Regions from separate parts of the Planococcus liqunii genome, predicted to be linked through region 3. Evidence: riboswitches for the same ligand, from Rfam matches in the RefSeq annotation. Region 3 holds a riboswitch; each other region holds the start of a gene.
The links. A riboswitch is a leader RNA that binds a small molecule or an ion and turns the genes downstream of it on or off. The one in region 3 is predicted to bind thiamine pyrophosphate.
Positions count from the first base shown of each region.

Region 1 (4,941 bases), 1.3 Mb from region 3:
GCCGAATGGCAGATAAGTGTGTTTTACTTCAATCTCATCCTGCGATTCGTTGAAATCGGTGATGATTTGTTCAATTATCGGACGACGGATTTCGGATCCCCAGAATGTCCAAAAATCTACGACAGTTTTGCCGTCTTCGTTTACCGCTGCTTCGTCGCCGCTGCTGTTATTCGTCTGAAAGCCCGAACAACCGCTGAGAATCAAAGCTAGGCCAGCAATCAAAATGATGAAAACCTTTAATTTGTTCATCTTGTTCCACTCCTTTTGGTGTAGTTTGAAAATAAGTACAGATAATATCTTCGACAGTCGAAGTAAAAAGGCGATTTCAGCCTGATTTTCAGCGAAAAAATGCCTCTTTTTCTGTTAGAAAAAGAACCATAAAATCTTCCAGCTTCTCATGTCTAGTAGAAGTATATAACAACTTCTTCTTCTTTTCAAAGAGTAATCTAAATATACAGATAATAGGACTAAGTACCGAGTTTAAAGGGTTTTGGAATTGGGTATAGACAATTATTTTCCAATATTGTGATTTGTAATATACAGAAAACTGTTTATAATTAAGGTAAAAAAGAATGGGGAGTGGCATAATGGCAGAGATTCTGATCAACAATTTAGGGAAGACATACGATAATGGTGCGACTGCCGTAACTGATTTTAATCTTCACATCAAAAACGAGGAATTTATTGTCTTTGTCGGCCCCTCAGGCTGTGGGAAATCCACGACTTTGCGTATGATTGCCGGCTTGGAAGAAATAACAGAAGGCGAGTTTTTCATCGACGGCAAACGGATGAATGACGTGCAGCCGAAAGAGCGCGACATCGCGATGGTGTTCCAGAACTATGCACTTTATCCGCACATGACCGTCTATGAAAATATGGCGTTCGGATTAAAGCTGCGCAAATTCAAAAAAGAAGAAATCAAAAGACGGGTAAATGAAGCCGCCGCCATTCTCGGTTTGGAAGAATACCTGGACCGGAAACCGAAAGCGCTTTCCGGCGGGCAGCGCCAGCGTGTGGCTTTGGGACGTGCGATTGTGCGCGACGCCAAAGTGTTCCTGATGGATGAGCCGTTGTCCAACCTGGATGCCAAGCTGCGCGTTCAAATGCGTGCTGAAATTGCCAAGCTTCACAACCGCTTGAAAACCACTACCATCTACGTGACGCACGATCAGACCGAAGCGATGACAATGGCAACGCGCATTGTCATCATGAAGAGCGGCTTGATCCAGCAGGTCGGCAGCCCGAAAGAAGTATATGATTTTCCGGCCAACCGTTTTGTCGGCGGCTTTATCGGCTCGCCTGCTATGAACTTCTTTGACGGAAAATTAGAAGGCGGTGCATTTGTCATGGGCGACCGCGTTATCGATATTCCTGCAGAGACGCTGAACGTACTGAAGAATCAAGGCTATGACGGTTCGCCGATTTCGCTTGGCATCCGGCCTGAACATATCCACGTGAACAATGAAGATTTAACGGGAATCCCGCACAGCGATATTGACGCGGTCATTACGGTATCTGAACTGACCGGCGCTGAAACGATCATTTATGCCGTTTACGGCGAACAGGAATTCATCGCCCGCGTCGATGCCGACAACCGCATCGAGCCGGGGCAGACCGCGCGCCTTGCCTTTGATATGTCGCGCGTCCATTTCTTTGATCCGGTCAGCGGAGAGCGCATCAAACCTGAAAAATCAGAAAAGGCTGTTGTAGTTTCGTGAATTTGTGTTAAAGTGATTTTGACAACTGAATAATGAACACCACTAGGGGAGCCGGATATCGGCTGAGACGGGCATAAGCCCGGACCCTTTGAACCTGATCTGGATCATACCAGCGGAGGGAAGTGGCGAACGCATGCCTTCCTTCATTCGACTGCATACGCCGCTTTCCTTTACTGGAGAGCGGCGTTTTTTATTTGGCAAAACGGCAGATGTGCCTGCGGAAGAAAATCAGTCAGGCACTGAAGCCGAAAAACAAAGGAGATGGGGAAATGGCATTTTGTAAAGAAGTTCGTATTGAGTGCAGCGAGTTGTGGCAGGCAAGTTTTGATCATCCGTTTGTAAAAGGAATCGCGGACGGCACGCTGCCGCTGGATGTATTTCGGCATTACGTCATGCAGGACGCGTATTATTTAAGCCACTTTGCAAAAATCCAGGCCATCGGGGCAGTCAAAGCAACCGATTTGGAAACGACAAAGCGCTTTGCATTTCATTCCGAGCACACGTGTGCCGCTGAATTGGCTTTGCACGAGTCGTTCATGGATCTGCTCGGCGTTACGGATAAGGATTGGGAAGCTTTTGAACCGTCGCCGAGTGCGTATGCCTACGTTTCCCATATGTACCGGTCGGCGGAAGGCAATTTGGCCGATGTGCTCGCTTCCATTTTGCCTTGCTACTGGCTTTACCACGAAATTGGCGAACGGCTGAAAAACGCCAAACCCGACCATCCGATTTACGACCGGTGGATCGGTACTTATGGCTCGGCGGAGTTCGGCGAGTTGGTCAAAGAACAGTTGGACCGGATGGATAGACTGGCATCCGGCCTGCCGGAAAAACGCCGGACAGAACTGAAAGACCGGTTCCGGCGCAGCAGCTACTACGAATGGAATTTTTGGGAGCAGGCATGGCGGAAAGAATCCTGGACAGTAAACACGTATAGTCAGGCGGGTGTCTAAGATGCTGGAAAAAGTGCGGACAGAAAACCCGATCATCCATTGCATCACCAATCACGTCGTCTCGAATTTCCAGGCAAACGGGCTGCTGGCGCTCGGTGCCTCGCCCATCATGGGGGAAGCCCCGGAAGAAGCGGCTGAACTGGCTGCTTTGGCAGATGCGGTGTCGCTTAATATCGGAACCTTGAACAGCCAAAGCTTAACCAGCATGCTGATTGCCGGGAAAAAAGCCAATGCGTTGGGGACGCCGGTGGTGCTCGATCCGGTTGGAGCGGGTGCGACGGAATTCCGGAAAAACGCGGTCAATAAAATCCTGGAAGAAGTGAACGTTGCGGTTATCCGCTGCAACGCCGGCGAACTGGCAGCCATTGCCGGCGCCGACTGGCAGGCAAAAGGCGTCGATGCCGGTGAAGGGGATGCAGATATTGGAGAGATGGCCCGAACAACAGCCAAGCGCCTTGGGCTGATTATTGCCGTATCCGGTGCAACGGATCTTGTCACGGACGGTGAACGGGTAGCCGAAATTCAATACGGCCATGAAATTATGGCTTCTATTACCGGAACCGGCTGCCTGCTCAGCGGTGTGGTGGCAGCGTTCCTGGCAGTGCACCCCAAAGCGCATTTTGAAGCGGCAGCCGCTGCCATGCACTATTACGCCATCGCTGGAGAACTCGCGAGCCGGCAAGCAGAACTTCCAGGTGCGTTTCAACGCGCGTTTTTAGACCGTTTGGCAGCTACCGGCGAAGGGGAACTGGATAAATTTATGCAGGAAAAGGAAGGGGTGCTGAAGCGATGATGCCACAAACATTGACCATTGCCGGATCCGATTCAGGAGGAGGGGCAGGCATCCAGGCGGACATTAAGACGTTTCAGGAACTGGGGGTTTATTCTACGTCGGTTATTACAGCCGTGACTGCGCAGAACACGCTTGGCGTTACGGGCATTTATCCGGTGCCGGTATATGGAGTGAGGGAACAGCTGCGGGCCGTCGGAGAGGATTTTCAGATTGCGGCATTGAAGACAGGCATGCTGTTTGATGCGGCAGCCATCAAAGAGACCGCTTCTGCCATCCGGCAATATGGCTGGAAGAACCTTGTGGTGGACCCGGTCATGATTGCCAAAGGCGGTGCAAGCCTCTTGCAGCAGGAAGCGTTGGAGGCACTGAAAGAGCATTTGCTGCCGCTTGCCTTAGTCGTGACGCCAAATCTTCCGGAAGCGGAAGCAATCAGCGGTGTTTCCATCTATGACGAAACGTCAAGGAAGCGGGCAGCCGAAAAGATCTTGTCGTTTGGCGCAGCGTCGGTTGTCATCAAAGGCGGCCATGCCGAAAACCTGGAAGTGGCAGAAGACTATTACCTCGCACGGAACGGAGAAGAACGGCTTTTTCGTTCACCGCGCATCAACACCAGCCAGACCCATGGAACCGGCTGCACGTTTGCAGCGGCGCTGACGGCGGAACTGGCTAAGGGTCAGCCGGTGGAAAGCGCCATTTGCACGGCGAAGCAGTTTATCCAGGCAGCGCTCAGCGAGGAATTGCATATTGGCGCCGGACACGGTCCGACCAATCATGCAGCCTACCAGGCATATGTGCGCAGAAATGGAGGCGTTGAACATGTCCAAGTTATTCAGTAAGCCTGCTATATACTTTATAATGGGCAGCCAGAATACACCGGGGCGGGATGCGCTGGAAATTCTGGAAGCAGCTTTGGCAGGAGGCATCAACTGTTTCCAATTAAGGGAAAAAGGAGCAGATGCTTTGACTGGAGAGTTGCTGCTGGATTTTGCGGCGGAATGCCAACGGCTGTGCCGCGCATACAACGTGCCGTTTATCGTCAATGACGATGTGGAGCTTGCACGTACACTTGATGCTGACGGCATCCATATTGGACAGGAAGACATGGAAGCAAACGCAGCAAGGCGCTTAGTAGGCCCCGACAAGATTTTGGGCGTCTCCGTGCATTCCTTGGAAGAAGCGGGAAAAGCCCTACTTAGCGGGGCAGACTATGTCGGCATGGGTCCGGTTTTTGGCACACAGTCCAAAGCGGATGCAAAAAGTCCGGCGGGTACTTCCGGGATTCTAGCTGTGAAAAACCGCTATCCCGGACTCCCGGTGATCGGCATCGGGGGCATCACGCCTGATAATGCCGGACAGGTGTGGGCGGCAGGAGCGGACGGAGTGGCTGTAATTTCCGCCATTGTGCAGGCGGAAAGCATTACGCTCCAAATCAGGCGATTTAGCGAATCGATAAAGGCAGGTGCTGAAAAATGACCAC
Region 1 covers NZ_CP129238.1:3,506,667-3,511,607, reverse strand. The annotation lists gene QWY22_RS17355 (ABC transporter substrate-binding protein) at 1-249, opposite strand, end outside; gene QWY22_RS17350 (ABC transporter ATP-binding protein) at 588-1,718, shown strand; TPP riboswitch at 1,753-1,856, shown strand; gene tenA (thiaminase II) at 1,988-2,671, shown strand; gene thiM (hydroxyethylthiazole kinase) at 2,673-3,464, shown strand; gene thiD (bifunctional hydroxymethylpyrimidine kinase/phosphomethylpyrimidine kinase) at 3,461-4,300, shown strand; gene thiE (thiamine phosphate synthase) at 4,266-4,937, shown strand; gene thiW (energy coupling factor transporter S component ThiW) at 4,934-4,941, shown strand, end outside.
Region 1: linked by a shared signal. The riboswitch ahead of tenA (thiaminase II) and the one ahead of QWY22_RS11195 (YkoF family thiamine/hydroxymethylpyrimidine-binding protein) in region 3 are both predicted to bind thiamine pyrophosphate.

Region 2 (4,941 bases), 1.2 Mb from region 3:
TTGATGACTATTGCTTTTATAGCCATCATTGTAGTAAACGCTATGGCCAATATCCTGCCAATAAATGGACAGACAACTGGAGAAATTTCCAATCGTCTCCCGGTCATGTTTACACCCGCTGGTTATGTATTTTCAATCTGGTCAGTTATTTACATCTTGCTGGCTATATGGATTATCGGTTTTTGGGTCCGTCTGAAAAAAGGACAAATTCCCCCATTAAAAATCACCGCATTCTTTGTATTAAGCGCATTGTTCAATATTAGCTGGCTGCTTCTTTGGCATTACGAATTCTTCGGCTGGTCAATCGCAGCGATGATTGGGTATTTGCTGGCGTTGATTGGGCTTTATCTTCAATATAGCAATGAAGAACGCGGTCTTTTTGAACGTTTACCTGTAGCCGTCAATATGGGATGGATCAGTGTGGCTACAATTGCCAATATCAGTTTTGTCCTTACCTACTATAACTGGAGCGGCTGGGGACTGAGCGATCAGCTATGGACGGTTATCATGTTGACTGTCGCAACTGCACTTGCACTTCATATTCGATTCCATCATTCCGACATCCCTTATGCCCTTGTGTTCATCTGGGCATTTATCGGCATTGCAGTTAAGCATCAAATGGATGAGCTGCTCGTTACGACAGCGTCCTTATTTTTAGCAGGTGTTATATTAACCGGAATATTGCTCATCAAAAAAAGACCCTGAGAAGGGTCTTTTTTTGTGCCTTAATCTATTTTCGTCAATAATACCGGTTCGCCTTTTGTGACCAGTACCGTGTGTTCAATTTGCGCGACCAGTGACTGATCCGGTGTGATGAACGTCCAGCCGTCTCCTGATTCCACAATATGTTCGGATTTCTGGGAAATAAACGGTTCTACTGCCAGAACCATTCCTTCTTTTAAGATTGTTGTTTCCCACGCATCGTAATAATTTAAAATATGTTGAGGCGCTTCGTGAAGAGATTTTCCAATTCCGTGGCCCGTCAAGTTTTTAATAACGAACAATCCTTGCTGTTTCGCTTCGCGCTCAACCGCTTTGCCGATCTGGTTTAACTTTGCGCCAGCTTTCACTTTTGTCATCGCACGCTCAAACGAAGAAGCGGCAACTTCGCAAAGTTTTTCTTTTTCCGGATAGCCGTCCCCGACAACAAACGAAATGCCGGTATCGGCAAAATATCCTTCGTACGAGCCGGATACATCAATGTTGACCATATCGCCCTCGTTAATTACCCGTTTCCCCGGCATGCCGTGGGCGACTTCTTCATTTACGCTGATGCATGTATACCCTGGGAAATCGTATTCTGATTTCGGTCCGGACACGCCGCCCATTTCCTTGAACATGCGTCCGCCAATCTCATCAAGTTCTTTCGTTGTAACGCCGGGCTTTGTAGCAGCTTTCATAGCGTCACGGATTTCAGCGACCATGCGGCCCGCTTTTTTTAGCATTTCAATATCTTTTTCTGTAGTGGCAATCATTTAGTACCCTTCTTTCAACTTGTCTACCCAAAATTATATCATAAGAAAAGCGCAGATGCCCGTAAAGCACCGTCATTTGCTTGAATCTCAGCATAACAAAAAGAGGATTATCCGGTAGATAATCCTCTTAAACTTACGCTTTTGTATCCACCAGTTTAGGTGCCGTTGCGAAGAGTGTGGAACACACAACCGCGGCGACCAAAAATACCGGAATCATATAAGTGGCATTGTAAACTGCTGAATAGATCAATACATTGCCTTCTGCAAACATGCCGAAAAAAAGAATTCCGGTAACGACGTGGACCACATAACGCAGAACGGAGCCGATAAACAGCCCAATCACTACTGCCGCAATCATGCCGCCTGTCCGGTGTTCATGCGAAGCCTGCAAGTACCTTCTGCGCATGAGGCCGGCAAGCCCAACTACACCGTATGCCAATAGGTAATCCAACAAGACCTGCAATACGACAAATCCAAACGACAGCGGCGTAACCGAAATGACGCCGGTGACGATTTGCAGCAGGCCAACCAGCAGACCGGTTAACACACCGGCTAAAACACCTCTGCGAAACGCCATCAAGACGATCGGAATCATTACCAAACTCACTGAACCGCCTTGCGGCATTTTGAATGCCACAAAATCCAGCACGTATCCCAACGCTCCGAAAATAGCGATTTCCACCATCAGTAAAACTCGTAAATTTCTCATGACTTCCTCCTTGTGTTGTGCACATCACCAGAAGGGCCGCAGAAAAAAACCATATAAAAGCGGCGCTAGGACAGAGCCTGGCGCCGCGTTAAGGACCGGTTTCTATCCACATCCCTGCGCAAGCATTAACTTACAGGTTCAAAGGGTAAGAACAATATGTTCACTCTCAGCAAATAGCTCCCCTTGTGGTGTATACAATTATTTCGTTATCACCTGTATTGTACACAACTCCCTGACCGAAAGCAATTCCGTTTCAAACTGATCCATTAGGGTACTCTTTTAGATATGAGGAAAAACAGAAAGGTGGTGTTGGCAGCGGAACTTTAGCTGCCATAAATAATGATAGAATTGCTTAAGGATTTGATTAAAATTGAAAGTGATACAAAAGAAGAGGCGAACAAGGCGCTTCTTTTTTGCGCCGACTGGCTTAAACAACAGGGGCAGGAAGTAACGGTCCATGACAACGAAGGTTATTTAATGCTGACGGCAATTAAAGGCCAAGGGCCCGAAACCATTGTTTGGAACGGGCATGTCGACGTCGTTCCGGGACACGCCGACCAATTTGTTCCAATGGAAGAAAATGGTCGGCTTTACGGACGAGGGGCTGCGGATATGAAAGCCGGCGTAGCTGCCATGATGCAGGCTTTTGTCGACCTTGAGGCTGAAAAATTGCCGCGCGTTGTGCAATTGCATATTGTCACCGATGAAGAAATCGGGGGCCGCCATACATCTAAATGGCTTGTCGAACAGGGCTTCCATGGCGATTTTGTCATCTGCGGCGAACCGACGGGACTGAAGGTCGGCTTGCAGTCAAAAGGCATATTGCGCATGGATATGACGTTCAAGGGCAAACCCGCTCACGGCAGCCGGCCATGGGAAGGCATCAATGCGATTGAATCAGCGATGAAATATCATATGGCTATTGCTGAATTGCCGTTCCGTAAAGAATCCACCGAATACTATGAGCAAACTTCCGTTAACTTGCCGATCATCAATGCCGGCGACCGCTATAATGTCGTTCCGGAAATTTGCCATATGTCCTATGATATTCGGTTTATGCCGGGACAGGACAAAGACGAAATCGTCCGGCAGATGGCGGAACTCGCAAAAACCTTGAATCTCGATATGGAATACAAAGCAAGCGGCTCCACGCCTGCACTGACTACTTCGGAAGAAAATCCATACATTCAATCCCTGAAGAAATCCATTCAGCAGGCAACAGGGGAAGATGCCGTGCTTTTCGGTCAACATGGAGCCGCTGATACCCGTTATTATGCACTGGTGAACGGCGGCGAAGGAGCCATTGAATTTGGTCCTTCCGGGGACGATTGGCATGGGAACGCTGAATATGTGCTTCTTTCAAGTGTCCACGATTACCGTAAAATCCTTGTTTCATTGGCCTTTTCATAAAGATCATGTTTAAAAAAGAAACGATGAGGGAAATTAGTCTATACCTCACTTATGATAGGAGAGATTGCTATGGGAATAGGTCGAATCGTAAAAACCGCTATTAAAATAGCACCAGTTGCTTATCCAATTATCCGCAAAGTCATGCAAAGCAAAAAAGCTGGCGATACGAGCAAGTACAAAACGACTCCAACAAAACGTACAAGATAAAAAACCGCTCCGGGTTCTGCCCGAAGCGGTTTTTATTATGCATATGGAATGGCTTCACGCAATGCCAAATAATGATCGTCCAGCTGGCTGTGGGAAGTTGCTGAAGAAACGTCGTTCTGCCCGTCTGCTTCATCAGCTCCATTTTCCTCCTGCTCTTGGATGATTTCTTCAAACGTTTTTGGGTCAGCTGCCGGCAATTCCTGGTCTTCCACTTTCCAACCTGGCTGGTAGGCGTCCAGGAAAGCATTGGCCATCGCCTGATACCCTTTCACATTCGGGTGCACATCTGCCGGATTCGGCACTTTATCCGTGCCGTTGTCTCCAAATGCTCTATCAATTGCCACAAATGTTGCCCCTGCCTTTTCAGCACTTTGCTCTAAAATCATGTTCAGGCGATCAAGCTGCATCGCGGTGCCTTCTTTTTGTGAATCCCGTACGTGGGGATAGGCAAAATAATAACCCATTACATAAATGTCCGCCTGCGGTGCCGTTTTTTTCATTTCTGTTAAGATTTTTTCCATGTTTAGGCGTGCTTTATTCAACGCAAAATCGGCCTGGATTTGCTGAAATACCAATGTTCCTTGTGCGGAATTCGACTGGACGAGCCGCAGCAGATCGTTCGCTCCGGCAGACAAGGTAATGATATTTGCAGCGCTTAAAACTTCCTTTGCCTCCGGTGACTGAATTCGTTCTAAGACGTCTTCAGTCGTAAACCCGGGAAAAGCCAGATTTTTTGAATAAAACGCTACCGGCTGATGGCTTGCTAATTCCTGTGCGATCAAATCCGAATAGCCTGTATCAATTTGAGAATTCGGCGTCTGGCCGGCAGCGAGCGAATCCCCTACCGCGATGTAAACCGCAGGCATTTTCACTTCTGCCTGAACCGACATCGTGCAGCCGAACAACAAGGCGAATGCCAATACCGCAATCCAGTAGTTCTTCAAATTACTCACCTCTTAGAATGCCCAGTTTCCTTCGCGGAAAATCGGCTCTTTTGTGCCATCGCTCCGGATTCCGTCAATGTTCATGCCGGCGCTGCCAATCATGAAATCTTCGTGGACGATGGATGTATTCAGGCCAATCGACTCCAGTTGAGTCCGTTCCAAATCGCGTGCGCCTTCGCAGCAAGTCGGGTAGGAA
Region 2 covers NZ_CP129238.1:1,055,088-1,060,028, reverse strand. The annotation lists gene QWY22_RS05230 (TspO-related membrane protein) at 1-705, shown strand, start outside; gene map (type I methionyl aminopeptidase) at 726-1,475, opposite strand; gene thiT (energy-coupled thiamine transporter ThiT) at 1,609-2,184, opposite strand; TPP riboswitch at 2,279-2,378, opposite strand; gene QWY22_RS05215 (M20 family metallopeptidase) at 2,524-3,594, shown strand; gene yxzF (small protein YxzF) at 3,664-3,801, shown strand; gene QWY22_RS05205 (SGNH/GDSL hydrolase family protein) at 3,837-4,754, opposite strand; gene QWY22_RS05200 (aminopeptidase) at 4,758-4,941, opposite strand, start outside.
Region 2: linked by a shared signal. The riboswitch ahead of thiT (energy-coupled thiamine transporter ThiT) and the one ahead of QWY22_RS11195 (YkoF family thiamine/hydroxymethylpyrimidine-binding protein) in region 3 are both predicted to bind thiamine pyrophosphate.

Region 3 (4,941 bases):
ACCCAACGTAACTAAGACAACTTTCAATTCGAACTTCTCAAACAAAAATTGGGATCCTTCTTCCAGATCACGAATGCCCGTAGTAAATTCCAATTCTTCATCAGATAGTTTCAAAACATCCGCATACTGCATGCCTTCAAGAATCGTTTCTTTTGCCTGGCTTAAACTTTCCCAGAGCGCCGGACGCAGGTTCGGATCAAATGAAATTAAAACATCTTTCTCTTTTGCCGCATGCAGTGCCTTTAATGTGGCCGTCTTGGCCGGTTCATGTGTCATCGAAAGCGAACCGAAATGAAAGATCTTTGCCTGTTGCACCAATTCAACATCAACTTCCTGTTCCTGCAGCATGATGTCAGCTCCGGGAGAACGGTAGAATTGGAAAGAACGGTCACCGTCTTCCTTCAGATGCACAAACGCCAAAGTGGTATTTACATCTTTTGAATAGATTAAGCCTTGCGTATCAATTCTATTTTTCTGGAGCGTCTCCCTTAAAAAAGAGCCGAATTGGTCATTTCCCACTTTTCCTATAAATGCGGTCGTTGTATTGAATTTGGCCAGCGTGGCAAGAACATTCGCGGGTGCTCCGCCAGGGTTCGATTCAAACAAGGCATTTCCATTTGCCGACTTTCCAGCTGGTGTAAAATCGATCAGGAGTTCACCAAGTGCGACGACGTCCACCATATTCCATTCCCCCTTTAGTCTATGCTGCATAAATGGTGAGTAAACCGAATAAGGAAACCCGCTTTTTCGCGGTTCCAGCTTCTTTACAAAGCCACCGGCCGAAATTGCTTCGGCCAGTGGCTTGTGTTACAACTCTTTCGGATTGCGCAAATCCCACTTTTCAAGCGTTGCATCAACCCGCCCATCTGCAGTGATGAATACATCTACATCATTTGCTTCAGCAAAGAACCGGGCCGTAAACACTTCCTCTCCTCCATTGACAAACAACTCAATCGAGCTGGTGTCGAGGAAGATATGAAGATCTTCAAGCTTATCCAAAAAGCAGCTGCGGCTTTCAATCTTGCCATCGATGAACCGCTTTCTCTCTAAGGTCAAGCGCTTCATATGCTGAATATAGACGATTGACAAGTTTTTTCGGATTTCGATTTTTACTGTGTCGGCGAGATTTTGGTGGAAACAGGCTTTGATTTCACTGACTGTCCCGGCCAGTTCTGGCCAAGTTTTTGTTTCATCTTCGATGCTTGTTTTGCACTGGAACCCATTCGCCTCCCGCAGCTTTTGGAGTTCTTGCACCGGCTTTTGAATAATCCGGTTGTTTTTCAGTTCGATTTCCCGGGGGATCGTCAAGGCATGCACCCAGCCTTTTTCAATGGTTGGCTGGTGGGATTCCTGTTCGTCTGTAATTCCCATCCAGCCCAGCATGATTCTTCTCCCCAGCTGATCTTGAAACGTTTGGGGGGCATAGAAATCAAACCCACGGTCCAGTTCGATAAATTCGCCGTGTGGAAACTCAGTGGTTCCGACTTTCCATTTCCCTACAAAGTATCCTGACTGGAACACATTGTGGTAAAAGCTTTCTTTTGCCTCCAATCCTTGAGGCGACACGATCAAAATGTCGTTTCCATCCAGTTCAAAAAAATCGGGACACTCCCACATATAGCCGAAATCAATCAATCCGTTAAGCCGGTTCCCAGCAAGCGTTCCTTTTAACTCCCATTCCTTCAAATCGGATGAAGCAAACAGGACAACGGCACCTTCTTGAGAAAAGGTTTGCGCACCTATAACCATGTACCAGACGCCATCTCGTTTCCAAACTTTCGGGTCCCGGAAATGGGACGTGTATCCTTCCGGTAGCAGAACCACAGGGCCTTTTTTCTCAAAAATAAACCCGTTGTGGGAAACAGCCATACATTGATATGTTTCAAGTATATTGTTGTCATGTCCAACGTTCCCGCTGTAGAACAGCACCATGTCTCCATCAACTTCAACAGCACTTCCGGAAAAACATCCGTCTCTTTCATACCACTCACTCGGAACGAGTGATGGCGGGTGTTCTTGCCAATAGATGAGATCTTGGGATGTGCAGTGTCCCCAGCATTTAGCTCCGTGTACAGTCCCAAACGGATTCCACTGGAAAAACACATGATAAGTGCCTTTATACTGGATGAGTCCATTCGGGTCATTCAGCAGACCGACCGCGGGCATTAAGTGGTATTGCAGCCGGTGCGGATCAATGTGGTTGTCTTTTTGGTAAGTTTCTAGTGTGTGATTCAACCTTTCAAACCAGTTTATAGTATTCATGGCAAACTCCCATTTCCAGTAGTTTTTCAACTAACCTTCCCCTAAGCGTTCGTTTCCACAAAGTTCACATTCTCAGTTTCTGTCTTTGAAATCCCCCAGCCGGCTGCTCGGCTATTGCCATTTTTCCATCTCATCTTCTAAAGCAGAATGATTAAATCACTAAAAAGTTTCACCTTCAAAAGCGGCTCTTATCATGTAGATTCCCCCTTAAAAATTATTATCTATCTATTCTAATAATACGCCTAAATGATTTAAAAGTCTCACAAAAGATAAAATAATATTAGTTTTTATTCAGCTTTTTGACTATATAGTTACAATATTTTGGGTTCTGTATTTCTTATTCAAAATTTAAAAAAATCTTGATTGCAAAAGCCAAAATCGAAATTCCCTTTACTTCCTCCACCCCTTCCGCTACACTAGACCCATCGGGGCAAACCCCGGACCACAAAAAAAACTGCATACCGTTTTCTGCACTGGGGGTGCCCGATTTTCGGCTGAGATGCAAGCGCAAGCTTCGATCCCTTATGACTCGATCCAGATAATACTGGCGTGAGGAAGTGCGGTGACTTTCCGCAATTGGATCTTTCTTGAATTTAATTGGCATGGAATAGTGGCTGCATCTTCACGGATGCAGCCTTTTTTTGTGCAATTTTTTTGAGGAGGAGAATTTATTATGGAACCACTGCAATGCGGCACAAGCCCGATTGTCGGATTTCGCTTTTCTTTGCATCCGATGACCGGCGATTTTATCAAAGTAATCAAAGGGGCTTTGAACGAAACAGATACAACGAACGTCTGGATGCATACCGATGACGTCTCGACTGTGATTCGTGGCAAACAGAACCATGTCTTCAATACGGCGAAAGCACTTACGCTGCACGCAGCCAAGACCGGCGAACATGTTGCATTGTCCGGAACATTTTCAATCGGCTGCCCGGGAGATTCTGCGGGCGATGTCTACTTGGACAAAGATGACGTACTGCTGAATACCGATGACACGAAGCAATACGTGTCATCGCAATTTGCGCTGTATCCGATGAACAACCCGGATTACATGACCGTTATTTACCGCGAAGTCGACCGTGCAAAGGCGCAGGGCGTCTTTAACGAATCGATGCATTACGCGAGCGGCATCCACGGCGATATCCATGAGGTCTTCGCGTTTTACGAAGAAGCATTTACGAATGCCCGCTCCGAAGAGCACCGCCATTTGGTCATGACGGTATCAATGAGCATCAACAGTCCTTCGCATGGAGGCAAAAACGATGCTTAAATCGTGGAAGCTGAAAGAAGTTGTATTGATGTCGCTGTTTGCCATCGTGTTTGGCATCGTTTATTTGCTGTTTGTCCATCTTTCGAATATCTGGGCCGGCATTATCGGACCGATTGCCTATGAATGGCTGTTCGGCATCTGGTTTATCGTATCGATCATTTGCATGAACATCATCCGGAAACCGGGAGCTGCCGTACTGTCGGAATCGATGGCGGCGGCAATTGAAGTGCTGCTCGGCAATGCAGTTGGTCCGCGCCTGCTGTTGTCCGGCATTGTCCAGGGACTCGGAGCGGAAGCGGCGTTTGCAGTGACCGGATACAAGCATTTCAATCTGGCGGTGTTTATGCTTGCCGGAGCCGGATCTGCTGTATTCAGTTTTGTGTACGGCTATTTCATCTCCGGCTACGCAGCGCTTGATCCCTCATTTGTGGCCTTGATGTTTACGTTGCGTGTCTTAAGCGGCATGGTCATCGCCGGCATCGGCGGTAAGTACATTTCAGACGCCCTGCTTGCAACCGGTTCGCTTCGAGGCTATGCCATTGCCCGCGCAGAAAAAGGTGATGCCGGTGCATGAGCCGGTGTTTTCATTGAAAAATACCCATTTCCGTTTTCCGGATGACCAGGAAAACACGCTGAAAGATCTTACATTCGATATCTTTCCGGGAGAGCGCGTCGTCATATCCGGGCCGAGTGGCAGCGGCAAAAGCACTTTGCTGTACTTATTGAACCGGTTGTATCCGCTGAACTGCGACGGAATTCTGAGCGGCAGCATCCGCATGTTCGGCAAAAGAGCAGAAGATTATACACCCGGAGAAATCAACTACCGGGTCGCAACCGTGTTCCAGGACCCCGACTCCCAGTTTTGCATGCCGACCGTTGAAGCAGAACTGGCGTTTACACTGGAAAACCTCCATGTCCCTTTTACGGAAATGGAGAGCCGGATAACAGATGTCCTTTCATTAACTGAATTGACGCCAATGCGCCATGCGGTGATCCAGTCTTTATCGGGCGGCATGAAACAGCGCGTGGCAACCGCATGTGCATTGATCATGAAACCGGAAGTGCTCTTGCTGGATGAACCCATTTCCCATCTCGACCCCTATACAGCCAAGCAGTTTATCACCTGGCTAGACAGGCTGCAGAAACAATTTGGATTGACGGTTGTGGCTGTCGAGCACCGGCTTGATCTTTGGGAATCATTTTTCGACCGCGGTATCCAACTGGACAAAGACGGACGCATTCTCGCTGATCAGCGCTTTGTCCAAAGGGCGGCAATGACATTCCCCAGACGGGTAACTAGTCTTCGAGAACCCTTTTCTTTGCGGGTTTCCGGGCTGTCCACTAGCGTCAACGGGAAAAGCTTGCTCCATCCGCTGTCGTTTTCCGTCAAGCGCGGGGAAGTCACG
Region 3 covers NZ_CP129238.1:2,212,362-2,217,302, forward strand. The annotation lists gene QWY22_RS11185 (carbohydrate kinase family protein) at 1-681, opposite strand, end outside; gene QWY22_RS11190 (glycoside hydrolase family 32 protein) at 808-2,292, opposite strand; TPP riboswitch at 2,728-2,835, shown strand; gene QWY22_RS11195 (YkoF family thiamine/hydroxymethylpyrimidine-binding protein) at 2,936-3,535, shown strand; gene QWY22_RS11200 (ECF transporter S component) at 3,528-4,109, shown strand; gene QWY22_RS11205 (ABC transporter ATP-binding protein) at 4,075-4,941, shown strand, end outside.